Regions from separate parts of the Stenotrophomonas sp. YJH_SMC_127 genome, predicted to be linked through region 2. Evidence: riboswitches for the same ligand, from Rfam matches in the RefSeq annotation. Region 2 holds a riboswitch; the other holds the start of a gene.
The links. A riboswitch is a leader RNA that binds a small molecule or an ion and turns the genes downstream of it on or off. The one in region 2 is predicted to bind glycine.

Region 1: another riboswitch for glycine. It lies ahead of gcvP (aminomethyl-transferring glycine dehydrogenase); the one in region 2 lies ahead of AC5QAB_RS20315 (trimeric intracellular cation channel family protein).

Annotation. Positions count from the first base shown of each region.
Region 1 covers NZ_JCAFVO010000001.1:489,748-497,681, forward strand. Annotated here, with positions in the region: gene AC5QAB_RS02260 (multidrug effflux MFS transporter) at 1-618, opposite strand, end outside; glycine riboswitch at 918-1,020, shown strand; gene gcvP (aminomethyl-transferring glycine dehydrogenase) at 1,083-3,950, shown strand; gene AC5QAB_RS02270 (VOC family protein) at 4,042-4,452, opposite strand; gene AC5QAB_RS02275 (amino acid permease) at 4,556-5,923, opposite strand; gene AC5QAB_RS02280 (AraC family transcriptional regulator) at 6,006-6,728, opposite strand; gene AC5QAB_RS02285 (catalase) at 6,843-7,934, shown strand, end outside.
Region 2 covers NZ_JCAFVO010000014.1:46,051-53,984, reverse strand. Annotated here, with positions in the region: gene AC5QAB_RS20330 (hypothetical protein) at 1-267, opposite strand, end outside; gene AC5QAB_RS20325 (nuclear transport factor 2 family protein) at 271-702, opposite strand; gene AC5QAB_RS20320 (GIY-YIG nuclease family protein) at 847-1,122, opposite strand; glycine riboswitch at 1,163-1,252, shown strand; glycine riboswitch at 1,266-1,371, shown strand; gene AC5QAB_RS20315 (trimeric intracellular cation channel family protein) at 1,454-2,071, shown strand; gene AC5QAB_RS20310 (3-deoxy-7-phosphoheptulonate synthase) at 2,334-3,407, opposite strand; gene AC5QAB_RS20305 (hypothetical protein) at 3,702-3,959, opposite strand; gene AC5QAB_RS20300 (DUF6616 family protein) at 4,050-4,388, opposite strand; gene AC5QAB_RS20295 (DNA alkylation repair protein) at 4,437-5,177, opposite strand; gene AC5QAB_RS20290 (MarR family transcriptional regulator) at 5,174-5,674, opposite strand; gene AC5QAB_RS20285 (ATP-binding protein) at 5,746-7,044, opposite strand; gene AC5QAB_RS20280 (response regulator transcription factor) at 7,077-7,784, opposite strand; gene AC5QAB_RS20275 (retropepsin-like aspartic protease) at 7,891-7,934, shown strand, end outside.

The sequences.
Region 1 (7,934 bases), on a different contig from region 2:
ACGCATCAGCACCCGCGGCGACAACGGAACGCGCGCTTCGAGCGGATGGGTCTCCGGCAGGTAGCGGGCGGTGGCCGCCAGCAGAACCAGTGCGAACACCACCAGGAACCAGAAGATCAGCGGCCAGCCAGCACCGCTGAGCAGGATCCAGCCACCGATGATCGGCGCGATCGCCGGGGCGATGCCGAACAGCATCGACACCTGGCTCATCAGCCGCTGCGCGTCGTGACCGTGGTACAGGTCGCGGATCACCGCGCGGCCGACGATCATGCCGACGCCTGCGGACAGGCCCTGCAGGGCGCGGAACCCCAGCAGCGTGGTCAGATCGGTGGACAGCGCACAGCCGACCGAGGCGCCGACGAACACCACCAGGCCGCCAAGAATCACCCGCTTGCGGCCCCAGGCATCGGACAGCGGGCCGTGTGCCAGGCTCATCAGGCCGTAGAACAGCAGGTACACGCTGATGGTCTGCTGCACCGCCACCTCGTCCACCGCCAGGCGCTGGGCCAGCTGCGGGAACGCTGGGAAGATGGTGTCGATCGAGAACGGACCGAACATGGCCAGGCCGGCGAGCAGCAGGGCCATGCGGCGGGTGGAAGGAGCAACAGCGGCGGTCATGGAGAAGGCGTCCGGCAGGGCCATGCGCGGCACGCACGGCGGGCGCCAGTCCCCTGCAGCAGGGACGGCGCCAGATGAATTCGGGTATCCGCCCATCATAGGTGGGGATTGCGCCTGATGCCATGCAGCAGTGCACAAAACGCACGGGCGGGCCATCGGCCATTCAGGCGCCGCGGCCGGGCCCGCAGGCGGCTGGCGCGCCCGCAACGGGCTATAATCGGCGGGCAACACGGTGGGAGAAGCGGAACACCGCTGCCGAAGGCGCAACGCCCGTAATCGCTCAGGCCCGATACCACCCGTAACACAACTCTGGAGAGACCGGTTCGATCCGGCGCCGAAGGGGCACGAAGCCGCGGTTTTCCGCGCTTCCAAACTCTCAGGCAAAAGGACAGAGGGGCGCCCCGCAGACCGCCGACCGGCGGCTTGTGCCCGTGCGTGTGCCCTTTCCTGACGGATCCTTCGCCATGTCCCAGAACACCCCTTCCCTGCGTGAGCTCGAGCACCACAATGCGTTCGTCGAGCGCCACATCGGCCCCAACGATGCCGAGATCGCGCAGATGCTCGACGTCGTCGGCCACGCGTCGCTGGATGCGATGACCGATGCCATCGTACCGGCCAAGATCAAGTCGCCGGCGCCGCTGGCACTGCCGGAATCGATGACCGAAGTGCAGGCACTGGCGAAGATCCGTGCGATCGCCGACAAGAACACCGTGCTGCGCAGCTTCATCGGCCAGGGCTACTACGGTACCCACACGCCGAACGTGATCCTGCGCAACATCCTGGAAAACCCGGCCTGGTACACCGCCTACACCCCGTACCAGGCCGAGATCTCGCAGGGCCGCATGGAAGCGCTGATCAACTTCCAGACCCTGTGCGCCGACCTCACCGGCATGGAAATCGCCAACGCCTCGCTGCTGGACGAAGCCACCGCCGCAGCTGAAGCGATGACCCTGGCCAAGCGTTCGGCCAAGTCGAAGTCGGACACCTTCTTCGTGCACGACGCCGTGCACCCGCAGACCCTGGAACTGCTGCGTACCCGCGCCGAGCCCATGGGCATCGTGCTGCGCGTCGGCACCCCGGCCGAGGCACTGGAAGCAGAAGCCTTCGGCCTGCTGCTGCAGTACCCGGACACCTTCGGCCAGATCGGCGACTACAAGGCGCTGGTCGAGGCCGTGCACGCGCGCGGCGGCCTGGTGGCCGTGGCCACCGACCTGCTGGCGCTGACCCTGCTGGCCGCCCCGGGCGAATGGGGTGCGGACATCGTGGTCGGCAACAGCCAGCGTTTCGGCGTGCCGTTCGGCTTCGGCGGCCCGCACGCCGCATTCATGGCCTGCCGCGACGCCTACAAGCGCTCGATGCCGGGCCGCCTGATCGGCGTCTCGGTCGATGCCCAGGGCAACCCGGCCTACCGCCTGACCCTGCAGACCCGCGAGCAGCACATCCGCCGCGAGAAGGCCACCTCCAACATCTGTACCGCACAGGTGCTGCTGGCGGTGATGGCCTCGATGTATGCCGTGTACCACGGCCCGGAAGGCCTGACCCGCATCGCCCGGCGTACCCACCGCCTGGCCTCGATCCTGGCCGCCGCGCTGCGCGAGGCCGGCGTGCAGGTCGGTGGCGACTTCTTCGATACGCTGCACATCACCGGCGTGCATGCCGATGAGATCCACGCCAAGGCACGCGCCGCCGGTTACAACCTGCGCGCGATCGACAGCGACTCGGTCGGCATCAGCCTGGACGAGACCGCCACCCGCGGCGACGTGGTCGCGCTGGCCGCCGTGTTCGGCGCGCAGGCCGACATCGATGCGCTGGATGCCAGCACCGCCGACGCACTGCCGGCCGGCCTGCTGCGCCAGTCCGCGTTCCTGACCCATCCGGTGTTCAACACCCACCACAGCGAGCACGAACTGCTGCGCTACCTGCGCTCGCTGGCCGACAAGGACCTGGCGATGGACCGCACGATGATCCCGCTGGGCTCGTGCACCATGAAGCTCAACGCCACCGCCGAGATGATCCCGGTGACCTGGCCGGAGTTCTCGCAGATCCACCCGCTGGTGCCGGCCGACCAGGCGCTGGGCTACAAGGAACTCATCGACACGCTGGAAGCGATGCTGGTGGAATGCACCGGCTATGACGCGGTCAGCCTGCAGCCGAACTCCGGCGCGCAGGGCGAGTACGCCGGCCTGCTGGCGATCCGCGCCTACCACCGCTCGCGCGGCGAAGGCCACCGCGACATCTGCCTGATCCCGGATTCGGCGCACGGCACCAACCCGGCCTCGGCGCAGATGTGCGGCATGAAGGTGGTGGTGACCAAGACCGATGCCAACGGCAACGTCGACGTCGAGGACATCCGCCTCAACGCCGAGAAGTACAGCGACCGCCTGGCCGCGATCATGATGACCTACCCGTCCACGCACGGCGTGTTCGAGGAAGAGGTGGTGGAGATCTGCGAGATCATCCACAAGCACGGCGGCCAGGTGTACACCGACGGTGCCAACATGAATGCCCTGGTCGGCGTGGCCAAGCCGGGCAAGTGGGGCTCGGACGTTTCGCACCTGAATCTGCACAAGACCTTCTGCATCCCGCACGGCGGTGGCGGCCCGGGCGTCGGCCCGTGCGCGGTCAAGGAGCACCTGGCCCCGTTCCTGCCGGGCAAGCTGGGTGACAACGGCCCGGTCGGCATGGTCAGCGCGGCCAGCTTCGGCAGCGCCTCGATCCTGCCGATCAGCTGGATGTACATCGCAATGATGGGCCGCGACGGCCTGCGCAAGGCCACCCAGGTCGCGCAGCTCAACGCCAACTACATCGCCAAGCGCCTGGCCCCGCACTTCAAGACCCTGTACACCGGCCGCAACGGCCTGGTGGCGCACGAGTGCATCCTGGACGTGCGCCCGCTGGAGAAGACCAGCGGCATCGGTGCCGAGGACGTGGCCAAGCGCCTGATCGACTTCGGCTTCCATGCTCCGACCCTGAGCTTCCCGGTTGCCGGCACGCTGATGGTGGAGCCGACCGAAAGCGAATCGCTGCACGAACTGGATCGCTTCATCAACGCGATGATCCAGATCCGCGAGGAGATCACCGCGATCGAAGACGGCCGCCTGGACCGCGAGGACAACCCGCTGAAGAACGCGCCGCACACTGCCACCGCAGTGACCGCCAGCGAGTGGACCCACGCCTACCCGCGTGAACTGGCCGCCTTCCCGCTGGCCAGCCTGAAGCAGAGCAAATACTGGCCGCCGGTGGCGCGTGTCGACAATGTGTACGGCGACAAGAACGTGATGTGCGCCTGCATCCCGGTCGATGCCTACAAGGATGATGAAGTCGAGGCGTGATTCCTCACTGCATCGGTAAAGAAAACGGCCCGCGCAAGCGGGCCGTTTTCATGGGGCGTGTGGACCAAGGCCCACACCCACAAGCATCCGATCAAGGGTCCGGCATCTGCCCCAGGCTCAACTGCCACGACACGCCAAAGCGGTCCTGCACCCAGCCGTAGCGATTGCTGAAGTCATAGTCGCCCACCGGCATCAACCAATGGCCGCCCTCACCCAGCACGCGTGCCGCGCGCTCGAACTGCTCGGCACCGGAACACTCGACGAACAGCGAGATCGACGGCGAGAAGGTGAAATCGTGCACGTCCAGGCTGTCGAAGCACAGGTAGTGGGTGCCACCGAGCAGGAAGATGGCCTGGCGGACCTGCCCCGGCACGCCGGCGCCGGCCCCCTCGGGATGGCGTTGCAGGGCCAGCAGCCGGAAATCGGCAAAGGCTTCGGCGTACAGGGCCAGCGCGGCCTCGGCCTGGCCGGTGAACATCAGGAAGGGACGGCTGCGCAGCATGCGGTACTCCTGGTCGACGGGCCGATGACGGCCCACGCGATCAGGATGGCACGGCAGATGTGCAGCCCCCGTGGTAGTGCCGGCCGCCGGCCGGCAGCTTCAATCACGCCTGGCGCATGCGCCGCGCGATGGCACTGCTGGCGGCGATCGTGGCAGTCAACGCCACCATCGACAGGAACTGCAGGCGGGTGTGCGACTCACTCAGCAGCAGGCCGAAGATCAGCGCAAGGATCGCCAGTGCACAGCAGGTCAGCCACGGGAAACCGGCCATGCGGAACGGCAGTCGGGTACCCAGACGATCCGCGCGACGACGCAGCACCAGCTGCGAGACCAGCGACAGCGTCCACACCAGCAGGCAGGTGGAACCGACGATGTTCAGCAGCACCGGCAGCACCCGGTCCGGGAACAGCAGTTCCATCACCGTGGCGGCAAAGCCGAACAGCACGCTGGCCAGCACGGCGATCACCGGCACCTGGCGCGGGTCGGTCCAGCCAAGCACGGCCGGCGCTTCGCGACGCTGCGCCAGCGAATACATCATGCGCGAGGCGCCGTAGAGGTTGGCATTGAGCGCCGACAGCAGCGCGATCACGGCGATCAGCGTGATGGCGGTGCCCGCGCCCGGGATGCGGGCGATGTCCAGCACGGCGGCGAACGGCGACTTCAGCGCCTCGCTGGTCCACGGCACCACGGCGATGATCACGCTCAGCGAGCCGATGTAGAACACCAGGATGCGCCAGGCCACGGTGCGGATGGCACGGGCAATGCTGCGCTCGGGGTCTTCGGTTTCGGCCGCCGCCACGGCCACGATCTCGGTGCCGCCGAAGGCGAACACCACCACCAGCAGCGCCGCGCCGATCCCGGCCAGGCCCTTCGGCGCAAAACCACCGTGTTCGGTGAAGTTGCTCAGGCCCGGGGAGGTCACCTGCGGCAGCCATCCCATCAGCAGCGCCACGCCAATGGCGATGAACGCCAGGATCGCCGCGACCTTGAGGATGGCGAACCAGAATTCGAACTCGCCGAAGTTCTTCACTCCGAGCAGGTTGATCGCGGTGAAGAACAGCATGAACGCCAACGCCGCCATCGGTACCGGTATCGCCGGCCAGACCGTGGCCAGCAGCCCGGCCGCACCCACTGCTTCGGCGGCGATCACGATCACCAGCTGCACCCACCACAGCCAGCCCACGGTGGCACCGGCGGTAGCGCCCATGGCGTCGGCTGCATACACCGAGAACGCGCCGCTGGTCGGTTTGGCCGCCGCCATCTCGCCCAGCGCGTTCATCACGATGATCACCAGCGCTCCGGCGACCAGATACGAAACCAGGACCGCCGGACCGGCCGCCTGCACACCCACGCCCGAGCCGAGGAACAGCCCGGCGCCGATGGCGCTGCCCAGGCCCATCATGATCAGCTGGCGGGGCTTGAGCGAATGTCCGAGGCGGGACGGCGAAGCGGTCGGAATCGAGTTGGGCATCGGCGGGGCTGGCGGCGGGCTACAGGGGCGACACCTTACCCTGTCCCGTGCCCACGGGGATAGGCACAGCGCAGCAGGCCGCTCAGGCCAGCGCCGGCTCGCCGACGTTCCCACCGATACGGGCACGATAGGCACGCGGCGAGAAACCGGTTTCAGCCTTGAACTTGCGGGTGAAGGCACTCTGGTCGCTGAAACCGCAGGCCTGGCCGATGCAGGCGATGCTGTCGTCGCCATGCAGCAGATGCATGGCCATCTGGATCCGCAGCCGGGTCAGCACCTGCTGCGGGGTCATCTGGAACACCTTGCGGAAGCTGCGCTCCAGCTTGGACAGCGAAAAGCCGGTGATGTCCAGCAGGGTCTGCATGCGCACGTTCTCGGCGTAGTGCGCGTTGAGGTGGGCCAGCGCCAGCCGCAGCTGCTCGTACTGGGTGCCGAGGCTGTCCTTCTGGCCAAGGTCGCGGGAAATGCCGATCAGGCCCTCGATGGCCCCGTCGACCACCAGCGGGCGCTTGCAGGTCAGGCACCAGCCCGGTTCGCGGTTGGCGAACAGGTGCAGCTCCATCAGGTTCTCGATCACCTCACCGGACAGCACGCGGGCGTCCTGGTCAACGTAGTCCGCACTGAGGCCGGTCGGGTAGATTTCGGCCGCCGTACGCCCGATCACGTCCTTGCGCGCGCGCAGACCCAGCCGCCGCAGCATGGTCTGGTTGACGTGGGTGTAACGCCCCTGGCGGTCCTTGATGAAGAACAGCACATCCGGGATGGCGTCGAACAGGGCTTCGATGTCGGCGGGCTCGACTCGCATGCGGCAAGCATACCCGAGCCTGCTTTTGCCCGTACGTTCACCTTTGCCGGACCGTGGTTTAACGGGGCTGGTTCCAGTGTCGTGGTTCCTTTTGATGATCCGGAGCCAACGTCCATGGCCGCCAGCAAGCCGACCGGCAAGCGCGCAACCGTCCCTGCCGAAAGCCACCGCCGGGGCGATGGCGATGAACTGCACCAGCAGGCCGGGGGTAGCCATCCGGCAATGACCACCGACCAGGGCATTCCGGTGGCGGACAACCAGAACTCCCTGCGGCAGGGACCTCGGGGGCCCACGCTGCTGGAGGACTTCATCCTGCGCGAGAAGATCACCCACTTCGATCACGAACGTATTCCCGAGCGCATCGTGCACGCACGTGGCAGCGCAGCACACGGCTACTTCGAGCTGACCCGATCACTGGCAGCCCATACCCGCGCACGCATCCTGACCGAGGTCGGCGTGAAGACGCCGGTATTCACCCGCTTCTCGACCGTGGCCGGTGGCGCAGGCTCGGTGGATACCCCGCGCGACGTGCGCGGCTTTGCGGTCAAGTTCTACACCAAGGAGGGCAACTGGGATCTGGTCGGCAACAACATCCCGGTGTTCTTCATCCAGGACGCGATGAAGTTTCCGGATCTGGTGCACGCAGTGAAGATGGAACCGGACCGCGCCTTCCCGCAGGCCGCGTCGGCCCATGACACGTTCTGGGACTTCATTTCGCTGATGCCCGAATCGATGCACATGATCATGTGGGCGATGAGCGACCGCGCCATCCCGCGTTCGCTGCGGATGATCGAAGGCTTCGGTGTGCACAGCTTCCGCCTGCTGAACGATGCCGGCGAGTCGACGTTCGTCAAGTTCCACTGGCGGCCCAAGCTGGGCATTCAGTCCACGGTCTGGGACGAAGCGTTGAAACTGCAATCGGCCGACAATGACTTCCATCGCCGCGACCTGTTCGAGGCCATCCAGCGCGGCGACTTTCCCGAATGGGAGCTGGCGGTGCAGCTGTTCACCGAAGAAGACGCCGACGCATTCCCGTTCGACCACCTGGATCCAACCAAGATCATTCCCGAATCGCTGGTGCCGTTGCAGGTGATCGGGCGCATGGTACTGGACCGCTGGCCCGACAACTTCTTCGCAGAGACCGAGCAGGTGGCGTTCTGCCCGGCCAACGTGCCGCCCGGCATCGACTTCAGCAACGACCCGCTG
Region 2 (7,934 bases):
CCAGAAGGCCTCCCGCTCCACTTCAGGCACCTTGTTCTTCATCCCGTCCTTGTCGAAGAACTGGGCGGTGAAGCGCCAGGGGTTCATCGGCTGGTATCCCGCCCGTGGCTCACCGCTGCACGCAGCCACGCCACTGGGCGCGCGGTCGGCCGGCTTCGGCCGACCGTCCACCAATGCCAGCCCGAGCAGATACAGCAGGCCAGGCAGCAGCGCGATGCTGGCGACCAGCACGACGACGGAGATCCATGCGTTGCCGGCGGCACGCATCGCTCAGTGCGCCTTCGGTTTCGGGTACCACAGTGCGTTGACGATGACCCAGCGCTGGTCGAAACGCCCCATGTGGAAGTAGTCGACGAACCACGGGGTTTCCAGCCGCACCGAGGCCGCGTTGCCGGTCACGTCCAGCACCGTGCAGCGGCGATCCCATTGATCCTTCGGGGTCTTCAGCGCGCCCTGTTTCGTCAACGAGACCAGCTCTTCCTTCGACATCCGGCGCAGGCCCAGGCGCTCGTCGGGTGTATCGCCGAGCACAGCGCGCTTGGCCAGGTCCGGATGCAGGGAACGGGCGACGCGCTGCGGGTCGGCCTCCAGCTGGCCATCGACGTAGTCGTGGCAGGTGGCTTCGATGGCCGCGATCGTGGCGGCGTCGGCGGCAGGGCTCGTTGCTGCGGAAAGCGCGAACAGCAGGGCAATCGTGGACATCCGGGTCTCCGGCTCTGGGCGCGGGGCGATCATCGCATGGGCCGAATGGCCCATCCACGCATGACGTGGATCTACTGTAGAGCCGAGCCCATGCTCGGCTCCCGCATCGGGCAGACGGAACAACAGCCGAGCGTGGGCTCGGCTCTACAGAAGCGCAGGATCCGTTGCCTGCAGCCAGGCCAGCTTGCGTTCGCGGGGCTGCTGCTTGAGTTGCCACTCGGCCCGCGAGGCGGCGGCCCGGTCCGGGTATTCGCGCACGGCCAGCACGCGCAGCGGCGGCCGGGCCCGGGTGTAGCGCGCGCCCTTGCCGGCCTGGTGGGCGGCGAAACGCGCCTCCACATCGGTGCTGATGCCGGCGTAATAGCTGCCATCGCGGCATTCGAGCAGGTACAGGAACCACGGGCGGACGGACGGGGCCATGCCTGGATTATGCCGTGCTGCACTGCAGCGGATATACTGGCGCCCGAATGCAGGAGAGAGGCGCCGCGCTGGCGCCCGCCGAAGGCGCAGGCTCCCATGATCGCTCAGGCCGGTGGGCTGGAATCCCACCAACCATGCATTCGACTCGCCGAGCTGGAGAGAGGTCACCGGGCATGCCCGGGACGATCCGCCGAAGGGGCACGCGGCCCATGCCGCTGAACTCTCAGGCAAAAGGACAGCGGGAGCGGCACCGGTCATCGTCATCCCGTCATTGCGCAGGCAGTGGCGGTGGTCGCGCATGGCCGGCCCCACCGCGCCCGGAGCCTGCCCCATGCTGCTGTCCATCATCTACCTGATCGCCATTTCCGCCGAAGCCATGACCGGCGCACTGTCCGCCGGCCGCCGCCGCATGGACCTGTTCGGCGTGGTCATGATCGCCTGCGTCACGGCCCTCGGGGGTGGTTCACTGCGCGACATCCTGCTCGGCCACTACCCGCTGGGCTGGGTGAAGCACCCCGAGTACCTGGGCTTCACCGTGTGCGCGGCGCTGATCGCCACCTGGGTGGCGCGCTGGATGCACCACTTCCGCCGCACCTTCCTGGTGCTCGATGGCCTGGGCCTGATCGCCTTCACCCTGATCGGCTGCTCGATCGCGCGCGAAGCCGGCCATGCAATGCCGATCGTGCTGATCGCCGGCATGCTGACCGGCGCGTTCGGCGGGGTGCTGCGCGACATCCTCTGCAACGAGGTGCCACTCATCTTCCAGAAGGAGCTGTACGCGATCATCGCGCTGCTGACCGGCGCGGCCTATCTGTTGCTGCTGCACTGGGGCGTGGCCGATGCCACCGCAATCCTGTGCTGCCTTGGCGGCGGCTTCGCATTGCGCCTGCTGGCGATCCACTACCGCTGGGAAATGCCGAAGTTCGTCTACCACGACGAAGTGCATTGAGCCTCTTCGTAAAGTCGAGCCATGCTCGACTGCTCTTTGCAGGAAACCAACGCGCTTCGCGCGCAGGTCGGGCATGGCTCGACGCTACAGGAAGCGGTATCACCACCCCGGCGATGTACCTGGCGCTGTCGCTCATGCGCAGCGCCAGGCGCATCGCCGGTGCAGATGGGCCGGCCTCCAACTCCGACCGGCCCTGATCGCGGCCGCACCCCCGCAGGCGCTGGCCGCCATCCACACACGTGCCGCACTCAGGCGGCTTCGATCAGGCTGCTTCGGACACCTTCACGTCGCGACGGGCGCGCACGGCCGCAGCCAGACGCTCCAGCACCGTCACGGTGGTGTCCCAGTCGATGCAGCCATCGGTGATGCTCTGCCCGTAGACCAGCGGCTGGCCTTCCACCAGTTCCTGGCGGCCACCGACCAGATGGCTCTCGATCATCACGCCAACGATGCGCTGTTCGCCGTCTTCCAGCTGAACAGCGATGTCCTCGATCACCTTCGGCTGGTTCTCGGGGTTTTTCAGGCTGTTGGCGTGGCTGGCGTCGATCATCAGGCGCGTCGGCAGCTTGGCCTTGGCCAGCACCTGGCAGGCGTCGGCGACGCTGCCGGCGTCGTAGTTCGGCTGCTTGCCGCCACGCAGGATCACATGGCAATCCGGATTGCCGGTGGTCGACACGATGGCGGTGCCGCCCTGCTTGGTGACCGACAGGAAGTGATGCGGATTGGACGCCGCACCCACCGCGTCAGCGGCGATCTTCACGTTGCCATCGGTGCCGTTCTTGAAGCCGACCGGGCACGACAGCCCCGAGGCCAGCTCACGATGCACCTGGCTTTCGGTCGTACGCGCGCCGATCGCGCCCCACGCCACCAGGTCGGCGATGTACTGCGGCGAGATCACATCGAGGAATTCGACACCGGCCGGCAGGCCGAGCTTGTTGATGTCGCGCAGCAGGCCGCGGGCAATGCGCAGGCCCTTGTCGATCCTGAAGCTGCCGTCCAGGTCCGGGTCGTTGATCAGGCCCTTCCAGCCCACCGTGGTGCGCGGCTTCTCGAAGTACACGCGCATGACGATTTCCAGTTCGCCGGCCAGCGCGTCGCGCAGCGGCTTCAGGCGCTGGGCGTATTCGATGGCGGCCTTCGGGTCGTGGATCGAGCACGGGCCCACCACCACTGCCAGGCGGTCGTCACGGCCGTGCAGGATCTGGTGCAGGGCCGCGCGCGAGGCGCTGACGGTGTCGGAGGCTTCATCGTCACAGGGCAGCATCGCCAGCAGCTGGGCAGGCGGTGTCAGCGGTTCGATGGTGCGGATGCGCAGGTCGTCGGTGTGCGGGGGCATTGCAGGAGATCTCCGGAACGTTGGGGTCCCCAGCGTGGCGGCATGAAAAAAGCCGCCAGGTTCGCTGGCGGCTTTCGGGAATGCGTCTGAAGCTTTCTTCAGGGTGAGCGCAGTCCTTCCTCCGCCAGTGGCTTCGGAAAGTAATACCAGTAAAAGCGGGTGGCGGCTGCGTTCATGGGGTGTATTGATAGCACAGCTTTTGCGCAGTGCAAAATGTTTCATCCGCAACCGCGGGTGCGGTTCAGCGAGGCGCGCGCCGGCGCTGCCCACGCGGCAGCAGCCACGCAAAGCCGCTCATTTGCCATGCACTTCCACGTCCAGCAACAGGCCTTCGTGGATGTCGGCCCAGCGCTCCAGCACGCGGTCCAGCTCCTGCCTGGCCTCGTCCAGCTGCTCGGGATTGAGCAGGGAACGGGTGGTGTAGAGGTCGGAGACCAACCGCCGCAGGGCCGCCTCCGGGATGGCCACCGACGGCCCTTCCCGCCCCGGCAACTGCAATGCCGGGCTGTCGCCAAGCGGGCCGAACAGCGTGACCTGGAGCGTGCTCTGCATGATCAACTTCCCTGCGGATGGACATGGGCAATGTCCTGTTTACCGCGTCCGGGTGACAGGCGCATGTGCCATGCGCGTCCGGAGACGCTGCTACAAGGCGGCCAGGTCGGCAAGGTGCTGCCCCATCCCATCGTCTGCGCCGACGGCGTTGATGGTGGCGAAGTACTGATGCCAACCGGTGGCGGCAATGCCGGCCACCAGCGCGTCGGCGTCCGCGCGGCTTGCACAGCGCCAGACCGCATAGAACTGCTCATCGCTGCCGTGCTGTACGCCCCTGGCAATGCGGCCCATCGCCAGCAGTGTGATGCGGACTGGATCGAACTGCTGCATGCCTGCACCGATACGGGCGAAGAAGGCATTCCGCTGCTCGGGCTGGAGCGTGGTCCAGGCGGGGGTGGCGGTGTAGAGCTCGATGAAGGTGTGCGACATGCTGCTTCTTCCTTGAAGGTTTGGGGGGTTGCCGGCCAGCGGCCGGCACTACCGGAGCGAGCGCATGGCGCGTTTGCGGATGTAGGCATTGGCATCACCAGGGTGCTGCTGTTGCCAGCGCGCGCACAGCGCACGCAGCCACTGCGGCTGTGTCTTGCCGGCATCATTGAGCCAGTTGCCGACCGAGTCCTGCACATAGCGCTCCGGGTCGTCGGCGAGTGCTTCCAGCATCGCCTCTGCAAGTTCCGGCTGCCGCTTGAACAGCGCGACATGTGTGGCCCACACGCCGCGCGGGCGCAGCGCTTCGCAGGCGAAGCGGCGCAGGTACGGCGATCCTTCCTGCGTCCATGGTTGCAGGTACTCCAGCGCCTGCAGTGGTGCGGCAACAATGTCGGCACGCAGCGCCAGCCACGCCCATTCGCGCACGCCGAAGTGCGGGTCGTCAGCCAGTGGCCGCATCGCCTGCAGCTTGGCCGGCAGCGTCGCGTCGGCTTCGCCGCCGATCAGGTAGCAGGCCCAGCCACGCACCGTGTCTGACGCATGCCCCTGCCAGCGCGCAGGCTCCCCCTGTCCGGCTTCGTGCAGCAACCGCGCCGCCAGCGCCATGCGCTGGGTGATGCCCTTGCCTGAGGCGTCGCGCATGCATTGCAGCGATTCCGGCTCAAGGGCAGGCGCCACCACCTGCAGCAGCGCGGTGAAATCCACGGCCAGGCATTCGGCCAGATGGGTGGCAGCAGCGCTGCCACTGTTGAGTGCATGCAGCCTTTGCGCAGGAACGGGCGTGCTCATGCTGCCGATTCCCGCCCGCCGTCCGTATGCTGCCAGACCTTGTGCAGCAGCTGCGACAGCTGCTGCTGTTCACCCGCATCCAGGCCGTCGAACAGGCCGCTGATCCATTGCGTGTGCTGCTCGAACAACGACTCGGCCAAGCGCTTTCCCGGTGCGGTCAATACGATCTGCAGACGGCGGCCATCCCCGTCATCGCTGCGACGCTGCAGCAGGTCTTCACGCTGCAGGCCATCGAGCAGGCCGCTGATGGTGGCACGGGTCACGCCGGCACGCTCGGCCAGCAGGTGCGGCGGCAGCGTGCCACCGGCCCCGTGCAGCAGGAACAGCACGACGAAGCGGCCCTCGCTGAGCCCATGCGGTGCCAGCCGCGCGGCGCAGTCGCGATCGATCGACGAGGACAACGAGAGCAGCTGGAAGCACAGGCGCAGTTGCGCGATGTTGGCGTAGCCGCGTCGCTGCGATTCCTCCAGCAGGGCCTGATGCTTGGCTTCGATCATCTCACGAACACGATATGGTTAGGCGCCTAATCATATCCCCGATAGCCGCCATCTGTAAACCACAGCCGATATCAGGGGAGCTTTCCCAGCAGCAGTCGCGCGATCAGCCCGCCGCCCTCGCGGTGCAGCAGCTGCAGTTCGCCTACGTGACGCCTGGCTACGTTGGCGGCCATGGCCAGTCCCAGCCCGGTCCCACCGGTAGCGCGACTGCGCGAGCTTTCGCTGCGCTGGAACGGTTGCAGCAGGCGGACACGATCAGCTTCGGCGATGCCCGGCCCGCGATCCATCACATCCAGCTGCACCCCATGTCCCCACACGGCGACATGCAGCTCCACGGCGCCCGCGTAACGCTCGGCGTTGTCGATGAGATTGTCGACCGCGCGCCGGAGCAGCAGCGCATCGCCATGCCACGGCAGCGTATCCGGGCACTGAAGCGAAATGTCGACCCCGCGCAGCAGCGCCCCTTGCAGGCATTCCTGCAGCAGGGCAGCCAGATCCAGCGAGCGCATCTGCAAGGGCTGCAGCTCGCCGCGTGCATAGTCCAGCACCTGCTCGATCATCGCGTCCATGCGTTCGATGTCCGCCACCATCCGGGCGGCCTGTGGTGCGGGAGCGAACTCGGCGCGCAGGCGCAGGCCGGTCAGGGGCGTGCGCAGGTCATGCGCCACTGCCGCCAGCATATGGGTCATGTCCTGTGCCTGGACCCGCAGGCGTTCGCGACCGGTGCTGATCGCGGCGGCCAGCATCTGCACTTCGCGTGGGCCATCGTCGGGCAATGGCGATTCGGCCTGCAGGTCGACGCGTGCGCTCGCTTCGGCCAGGCGCCGCAGCGGGCGCCCCAACCGGATCGACGCCCACGCCGCCAACGGCGCCAGCAGGATCGCACCGCCCAACAGGGCGAGCATCACCTGGCGGCGCCAGGCCGCCAGGTCACTATGGTCGCTGCCGACCACCCGCCAGCGGCCGTCGGCCTGGCGCATCCCCAGTTCAAACGGCGGCCACTGCATCGCGGTCAGCAGCGCGGCCTGTGATTTCAGCACGCCAGCACGACCGGAGGCGTCCAGTACCGCGCCACCCTCGATGACCTGCACATCGGGCGCCCTGCCCTGCCCCGTCCATGCCAGGCGTACATCCTCGGCCGGCATGCCCATCTGCGCGGCCGCCAGCTGCGCGAGCCAGTCGCTGGCGCTACCTTGGGGGGGCGCGTCCTGCGTCGCCCTGCGCAATCCCAGTGACGCCGGCGCCTGTTCCCCACGCAGTACCTGCATCGCATGGTCCAGCCGCATCGGTGGCGGCGCGGGCCGGGGCATCCAACCCACCACGGCAACGCTGACCAGGGTTGCCAGCAGCAGGCTGGCCAGCGCCAGCATCGCGATCCAGCGTGTGGTCGACCACCGGCTGCTCACAGCACCTGTACCTCAGCGTCGAAGCGATACCCTTCCCCGCGCAGTGTCTGCACGAGGGCTTCTGCCCCGGACGCGGCTTGCCCGAGCTTGCGGCGCAGGCGGCTGATCGCGAGGTCAATGGCACGGTCCACGCTGTCACTGGCTTCTCCGCGACTCAACTGCAGCAGCTGCTCACGCCCCAGCACCCGCCCGGGACGTTCGGCCAGCGCCAGCAACAGGGAAAACTCGCCACGACTCAGCACCAGCTCGGCACCGTCCGGTGCGAACAGGCGACGCTGGTCGGGCAGCAATCGCCAGCCATCAAACCGCAGCTCGCTGGCCACCTGCGTGCGCAGCTTGTCCTGACGGCGCAGCAGTGCGCGTACCCGCGCCAGCAGTTCACGCGGATCAAAGGGTTTGGCCAGGTAGTCGTCCGCGCCCATCTCCAGGCCGATCACGCGGTCCGGTGCAGCCCCCATCGCCGACAGCATCAGGATCGGGATCGCCCTCGCCTGCAGCCTGCGGCAGACCGACAGCCCATCCTCACCGGGCATCATCCAGTCGAGGATGATCAGGTCCGGTCGTTCGGCCTGCAGCAGCACGTCCAGTGCCGCCGCATCCGCCGCCAGGCGTACCTGGTAGCCGTGCAGCAGCAGGTGGTCGGCGATGGCGTCGCGGATGCTGGCATCGTCGTCGACGACGATGACACGGATGGGAGTACTCATTCGGACAGTATCCAGCACCTGTGTATCAGGACGGTATCAACGCCGATATTCCGGCGATACGCCGCCGTGCGCCAATGGTTACCCACGATCACTGCGGAGTCTTCCCTTGCGCCTCTTCCTGTTGCCCCTGTTCGCCGCTCCCTTGCCTGC